Caldalkalibacillus thermarum: one gene and its partner. Each later gene encodes a partner of the first gene's protein in a complex. Links are inferred from orthologs where the notes say so. Each region holds a gene or a part of one and is shown on either strand. Other genes may lie near its edges.

Region 1 (3,270 bases):
TCCCATAACGTTTTAATATTTCTTCGTAGGCCGCTGTCTTTTTCTCGTCGTAATCCGGGGCCTTAGGATCCGGATTTTCCTGTTTGAAACGCACCATAGGTTCTTGCACATAAGCGGGTCGCGGTCCCCATTCAGCCAGCACATTGCCGTCCTGATCGGTAAATAGCACTTTAGGGATGGCCCGGCCGCCCATGGTTAAAAATTGATCGATCAGGTCCAGATGTTGTTCCATGATAAAAATTTCCGTGGGAATCTCCGCCTCTTCCACCACCTTGAGGACAACAGGCAGATTGCGCACCACATCTCCGCACCAGTCAGAGGCAATGATGGCACAGCGCAGATCCCGGCGGTTCCTTAACTGTTGAAAGGCAGACCTTTTGTCTTCAGCCCAGACAAACCGGTCATACCAGCTAGTCAGTTTATCGCGATTAACGGTCATTCCCTCAATAAAATCTTGGGGTGTCATCCCCTGTCCAAGTTTGTGAGCAATATTTTTACTCATCATGCCTGCCTCCTTAAACATTTGTCTCTATGATAGCACTGGCTGATCTTGTCCAGCAATAAAAGTGCTTGGCGTGAGCAAGACTTTTCAAAACGTGTTGACAATAGGCAGATGTGGTATGATAATTTTAGCAATTTGGAAAAAGACGGGTCCGGGGTAAAAGTAAAAGGATCCTCCTTTCAGTTAAGAGGATCCTCTCCGTATATAGGCGGAATTATTTTAAAACATCATGGTCAACATACCGTTCGCCATTGATTTCGCTGAGGAGATTAATGGCGACTTTGGCGCCGTCACCGGCAGTAATAATGGTATGTACGCTGACACCGGCGACTGTGCCCGCGGCCCATACTTTCTCAACATTTGTTTTTCCTTGCGGGTCGGTTTCAACAATGGTTTTAATTCTCGGCTCGGTTCCAGGTTTTGTTTTCAGACCAAGCTTCTCGGCCAGGTCAGTAGAGAGGCCGGTGGCTAGGATGATGTATTTGGCCTCATATGTGTCGTTAGCCGTGTGAATGACAAAGGTATCTCCTTGTTTGTTTATATCGGTGACCTCTTCATTCACCAGTTGGGTGCCAAATTTTTCAGCCTGTTTTTTGCCAATGTCTACCAAGTCAGGCCCTGCGATTTCCATAATTCCGTAGTGGTTTTCGATCCGAGCCCGTTTGGTGATGCTTTTGTCATGGTCAAACAGAATGGTTTTCTTTCCCGCTTTTGATGTAAACAGAGCCGCGCTGGCGCCTGCAGGACCTGCACCGATAATGGCAATATCGTACATCGTATAACGCCTCCTTTCATAAGTATATTTTATATCTTTTGCATAAAGTTTGTAAAACTTGTTGCCCAGATATATGTCATATTTTTTTGTATAACGGCGATGGAAGGTGAAGACATGGCTGCACAAGTCAGATTTACACTTGAAATGTTTATCAACTGCTTTGTCAAACAGCGGTCCAAGCAGCACAAAAAGTTGTTTTGCAAACCAAATCATAATGATTTGAAACCCTGTCCAATCTGTGCTATAGTACAATAGTGATCTAGTGGAGGTGGAACAGATGACTGGCTTGTTGAAAGTATTGCTCATTCTGATATCCCTCGCCCTTATTGCTGTCGTTTTATTGCAATCTGGACGGAGCGCCGGACTGTCAGGTGCAATCAGCGGTGCTTCAGAGCAACTGCTGGGCAAAACGAAAGCCCGCGGCATCGATGCCTTGCTGGGCAAATTGACTGTGGTGTTTGGTACCATTTTCATTTTACTGACCCTGGCCGTAGCCTACATTGTACAATAAGACGAGACAGAGCAGCATAAGGTAGCAGCAGGAGGGTTCCTGCTGTTTTTATTTTTAAACAGGAAAAAAACGGGTATGATAAAATCATGGGATACTTGCTTGCGAGGGAGTGACATCAAGTGAAAGGCTGCATGCTGATCCATGGTTTTACCGGCAGCCCCCATGAAGTGATGCCGCTTGCTGAACACTTGAAGCGTCATACCGATTGGCTGATTCACACACCCACCCTCCCAGGACACGGTGCAAGGGAAAGCCTGAAAGATATAAACTGGCAGGATTGGGTCACCTTTGCCGAGCGGGAATGTGGCAGGATTGTCCGGCAATGTACGCGGCTGCATCTCGTCGGTTTTTCCATGGGCAGTTTGATCGCAGCATATTTGGCCAACCGCTTTCCGGTAAGAAAATTGGTTTTGTTAAGCCCGGCTGTGTATGCTCCCAATCCACAGCAAATCATCAGGGATGTGGCTGATCTTTTGCGGGAAGGCTGGGAAGACAACGGGGCAATGATATCTACCTTGGAAAGATATAAAACCAAAATCACGCAGACACCGCTCAGGGCGGTGCTTCAGTTTCGCAAAATGGTTCGGACGTTAACACCGGAAATCAATAAAGTTGATGTGCCTGTATTGATTATCCATGGCAAAAAAGATGATCTGGCCGACCCGAGAAGCGCAGACTATGTATACCAACAGGTGAAATCGCCCAGCAAGGAAATTGTTTGGCTGGAAAAATCCAAGCATGTCATTTGCCATGATTGTGAACAAGAACAGGTGATCCGTAAAGTGAGCCAATTTTTTGATATACCTACTGCTTGACAAGAAATTGAGGTTGACATAGGGAGGCAGCGGTGAGGCAAATGCAAGCACAACCAGCGCCGTTTTTGTTCAAAGCAGATGGCAGCACAACGGGTGTGCTTTTAATCCATGGTTTTACTGGTACCACACTGGAGTTAAAGCCCCTTGGGCGGCATTTGCATGCGGCGGGCTGGACGGTGCATGCCCCCTTGTTAAAGGGACATGGAGTCACACCGGAAGAGATGGGCTGTACCACATGGGTGGACTGGTTTGTCAGCGCCAGAGATGGCTACCGGCTGTTGCGGGAGGAGGGGTGTGAGCTTGTTGTGGTGGTTGGCTTGTCCATGGGTGGGCTGCTGGCTTTAAAAATAGCCCAGCATGAACCGGTGGCGGGGATTGTGACCTTGTGTGCCCCCCTAAAAGTGAGAGATCCTCGTCTCAGTCTGGCCAGATACCTGCAATATATGTTCCCTTATGCTAAGCGGAGAGGACGGAAGGCGGATCATATCGAGCCTCATCTCTATGTCTATGAGCGGACTCCTTTATCTTGTGTGGTTAGTTTAGAGGAATTGATGCACAATGTCCGGTATGTGCTCCCCCGCCTTAAGCAACCTGCCCTGATTATTCAGGCCGTACAAGATGAAACGGTCCATCCTGCGAGCGGACAGATGCTTTATGAACAAATCGG
Region 2 (3,277 bases), on another replicon or contig:
CGTTTTGGAACTGGCTGGCGTACAAGATATCTTGACCAAATCACTGGGCAGCTCCAATGCCATTAATATGGTCCGGGCTACCTTTGAAGGCTTGCAGCGCCTCAAAACAGCTGAAGAAGTAGCCAGACTACGGGGTAAGACCGTTGAGGAACTGTTAGGATAAGGAGGGAGAACAGATGGCAAAAAAATTGGCGATCACCCTCAAACGCAGTGTGATAGGTCGTAAACCCGATCAACGGAAGACTATTGAAGCTTTAGGACTCAAAAAACGCCATCAAACTGTGGTGCATCAAGATAATCCTGCCATCCGCGGCATGATCAATAAAGTGAGCCATTTGGTTGAAGTCGAAGAAGTGGAGCAATAAAACAGCCACTGAGCACAGAGGAGGTGTATCGTTGTGAAACTGCATGAATTGAAACCAGCACCTGGATCTCGCAAAGCACGTAAACGTGTCGGCCGAGGCATTGGCAGCGGCATGGGTAAGACAGCAGGTCGCGGAACAAAAGGGCAAAAGGCCCGTGCGGGTGGAGGCGTTCGTCCTGGCTTTGAAGGTGGTCAAATGCCATTATACCGCCGCTTGCCCAAGCGAGGGTTTAACAACCCGACCCGCAAAGAGTATGCCATTGTTAATCTGGAGACGCTCAACCGCTTTGAAGAAGGCACTACTGTTACACCTGAGCTGCTAAAAGAAATCGGTATCGTTAAAAACTTAAAAGATGGCCTTAAAATCCTGGGCGACGGCGAGCTTAAGGTGAAGTTAACGGTGAAAGCCAACAAATTCTCCCAATCCGCCATCGAAAAAATTGAAGCTGCCGGTGGAAAAACTGAGGTGATTTAATGTTTGCCACAATCTCCAACATTATGAAAGTGGAAGACCTTCGGCGCAAAATCATCTTTACCCTGCTGGTGTTAATTATCTTTCGCATCGGGGCTTTTATCCCCGTACCCAACGTTAATCCCAATGTGATCAATCTGTATGACCAAGCCAATGTGTTGGGGATTATCAGCATTTTAGGCGGGGGAGCCCTGGAGCGTTTCTCCATTTTTGCCATGGGGGTCATGCCGTATATTACGGCCTCCATTATTGTGCAACTGTTAACCATGGACGTGATTCCTAAGTTTGCCCAATGGGCCCGGGAAGGGGAAGCCGGACGGCGTAAACTGGCTCAGGTTACCCGTTATGGCACTGTCGTACTCGCCTTTGTTCAGGCCATTGGGATGTCCATTGGCTTTAACAACTTGTTTCCTGGCCTCGTGGTCAACCCCGGTTTGGGCACCTATTTGTATATTGCCGTGATTTTAACAGCAGGCACCACTTTCCTGATGTGGCTGGGTGAACAAATTACCGAGAAAGGCATTGGCAACGGTATCTCCATCTTGATCTTTGCTGGAATTGTGGCAGCCATACCGAGTAGCTTGAATCAAATTTATCTCAGTGAGTTTGGTGAAGGAGCCAACATTTTCTTTGGTGTTCTCAAAGTGGTCATTCTGGCCTTGGTTGTGTTAGCCGTTGTGGCTGGCGTGATCTATATTCAACAAGGTGTGCGCAAAATTCCGGTCCAATATGCCAAGCGCGTGGTCGGACGGCGCATGTATGGTGGGCAATCCACCCATATCCCGCTGAAGGTTAATGCCGCAGGGGTGATTCCGGTCATCTTTGCCATGTCCTTAATCTTCTTCCCGCCAACAATAGCCATGTTTTTTGCCGGAAACCCCATAGCGGATTGGGTGATTAATCATTTTGACTATACCAGCCCGATTGGGATGTTTTTCTACGTGATTCTGATCATTGGTTTCACCTATTTCTATACGTTTGTGCAAATCAACCCTATACAGATAGCGGAAAACATGAAGAAGCATGGCGGCTATATCCCTGGCATTCGTCCCGGCAAAACAACATCTACCTATCTGACACGCATCTTAAACCGCATCACACTGGCTGGCGCCCTATTCTTGGCAGCTGTGTCTATTTTACCTGTCTTTTTCTCAGCCCTGGCCAACCTGCCTCCTACGGTGACCATCGGAGGTACAGCGCTCTTAATTGTGGTCGGCGTGGCTTTAGAGACCATGAAGCAGGTCAACAGCCAGCTGGTGAAGCGCCACTATAAAGGGTTTATTAAATAAACCATCTTTAGTATGTGGAGGGGTTTGATGAATCTTGTACTCATGGGTTTGCCGGGGGCCGGAAAGGGAACCCAGGCGGAAAAGATTGTTGACACCTTTGGCATTCCGCATATTTCGACGGGTGATATGTTCCGCGGTGCCATCAAAGACGGAACCCCGCTCGGTCGGGAGGCTAAAGCCTATATGGACCGGGGGGAACTGGTCCCTGATGAAGTCACCATAGGTATTGTTAAAGAACGATTAGCCAAAGATGATTGTAAACAAGGCTTTTTGCTTGACGGTTTCCCCCGTACCGTGGCTCAAGCAGAAGCATTGGATGATATATTGGCAAAATCCGGCCGGAAATTGGATCATGTGATTTATATTGAAGTGGCCCAGGAAACATTGTTGAAACGCTTGACCGGCCGGCGCATTTGTCGTGATTGTGGTGCCACTTACCACGTGTTATTCAACCCTCCGAAGCAAGAAGGTGTGTGCGACAGGTGTGGAGGTTCACTCTACCAGCGTGATGATGACAGTGAAGAAACGGTTCAAACACGCCTTGAGGTGAACCTGAAGCAGCAAGAACCACTCCTTAACTTCTACAAGCAGAAAGGTTATCTGCGCACAGTTAACGGAGAGCAAGACATTCAGCAGGTATTTGGCGACATCACCACGATTTTAAGAGGTCAGACACCATGATTGTCACCAAATCCAAGCAAGAACTTGAGCTTATGAGAGAAGCAGGGCGTATTGTAGCTCTGGTGCACCAAGCATTACAAGAAGTCATAGAACCTGGGATTACAACCAAAGAGCTCGATGCCCTGGCGGAGAAAGTGATTCGGTCACATGGAGCAACGCCTTCCTTCAAAGGTTATGGAGGCTTTCCTGGCAGTATATGCACCTCGGTTAACGAAGAACTTGTTCATGGTATTCCGTCGGAGCGCAAACTAAAAGAAGGCGATATCATCAGCATTGATGTGGGCGCCAATTTCAAAGGCTATCATGGTGACTCTGCCTGGACGTATCCGGTTGGGAAAATCAGTGAGGAGGACCAGCGTCTGCTCACCATTACGGAGCAATCGCTGTACAAAGGGTTGGCTGAAGCAAAGCCCGGTGCCCGCTTGTCCAACATTTCCCATGCGATTCAAACCTATGTGGAAGCCGCCGGTT

The links.
Region 2: the proteins of secG (region 1) and secY are in contact, whole or in part, in a crystal structure (PDB 5AWW), measured with the Thermus thermophilus proteins. The link is inferred for Caldalkalibacillus thermarum from one-to-one orthologs. Residues at the interface, in WP_223903268.1 of Thermus thermophilus: Tyr5, Ile9, Tyr12, Leu13, Ala16, Leu19, Val20, Val23, Leu24, Gln26, Glu27, Pro28, Gln30, Gly31, Ala32, Asp34, Leu35, Met36, Gly37, Gly38, Ser39, Ala40, Asp41, Leu42, Phe43, Ala45, Arg46, Val48, Tyr53, Thr56; in WP_096411648.1 of Thermus thermophilus: Leu14, Gln16, Arg17, Phe20, Ile34, Pro35, Pro37, Ile72, Arg108, Arg109, Asn112, Gln113, Arg116, Ile117, Ile120, Pro145, Gly146, Trp147, Phe152, Phe155, Val156, Val159, Thr160, Val162, Ala163, Gly164, Ala166, Leu167, Trp170, Glu173.

Annotation. Positions count from the first base shown.
Region 1 is NZ_BMKZ01000015.1:54,685-57,954, reverse strand. Bases 226-3,171 are described here. They hold secG (preprotein translocase subunit SecG), read left to right. Parts: upstream 226-1,554; coding sequence 1,555-1,788; downstream 1,789-3,171. Other genes in these bases: IEW48_RS07885 (alpha/beta hydrolase), read left to right, coding at 2,645-3,171; IEW48_RS07890 (alpha/beta hydrolase), read left to right, coding at 1,908-2,603; IEW48_RS07900 (FAD-dependent oxidoreductase), read right to left, coding at 717-1,277; IEW48_RS07905 (thioredoxin family protein), read right to left, coding at 226-502. Outside these bases: more of IEW48_RS07905, read right to left, coding at 1-225; more of IEW48_RS07885, read left to right, coding at 3,172-3,270. UniProt on the Bacillus subtilis protein: Involved in protein export. Participates in an early event of protein translocation.
Region 2 is NZ_BMKZ01000012.1:20,580-23,856, reverse strand. What follows is about bases 29-2,981. They hold secY (preprotein translocase subunit SecY), read left to right. Parts: upstream 29-838; coding sequence 839-2,125; downstream 2,126-2,981. Other genes in these bases: map (type I methionyl aminopeptidase), read left to right, coding at 2,803-2,981; IEW48_RS06465 (adenylate kinase), read left to right, coding at 2,153-2,806; rplO (50S ribosomal protein L15), read left to right, coding at 399-839; rpmD (50S ribosomal protein L30), read left to right, coding at 177-365; rpsE (30S ribosomal protein S5), read left to right, coding at 29-163. Outside these bases: more of rpsE, read left to right, coding at 1-28; more of map, read left to right, coding at 2,982-3,277. UniProt on the Bacillus subtilis protein: The central subunit of the protein translocation channel SecYEG. Consists of two halves formed by TMs 1-5 and 6-10.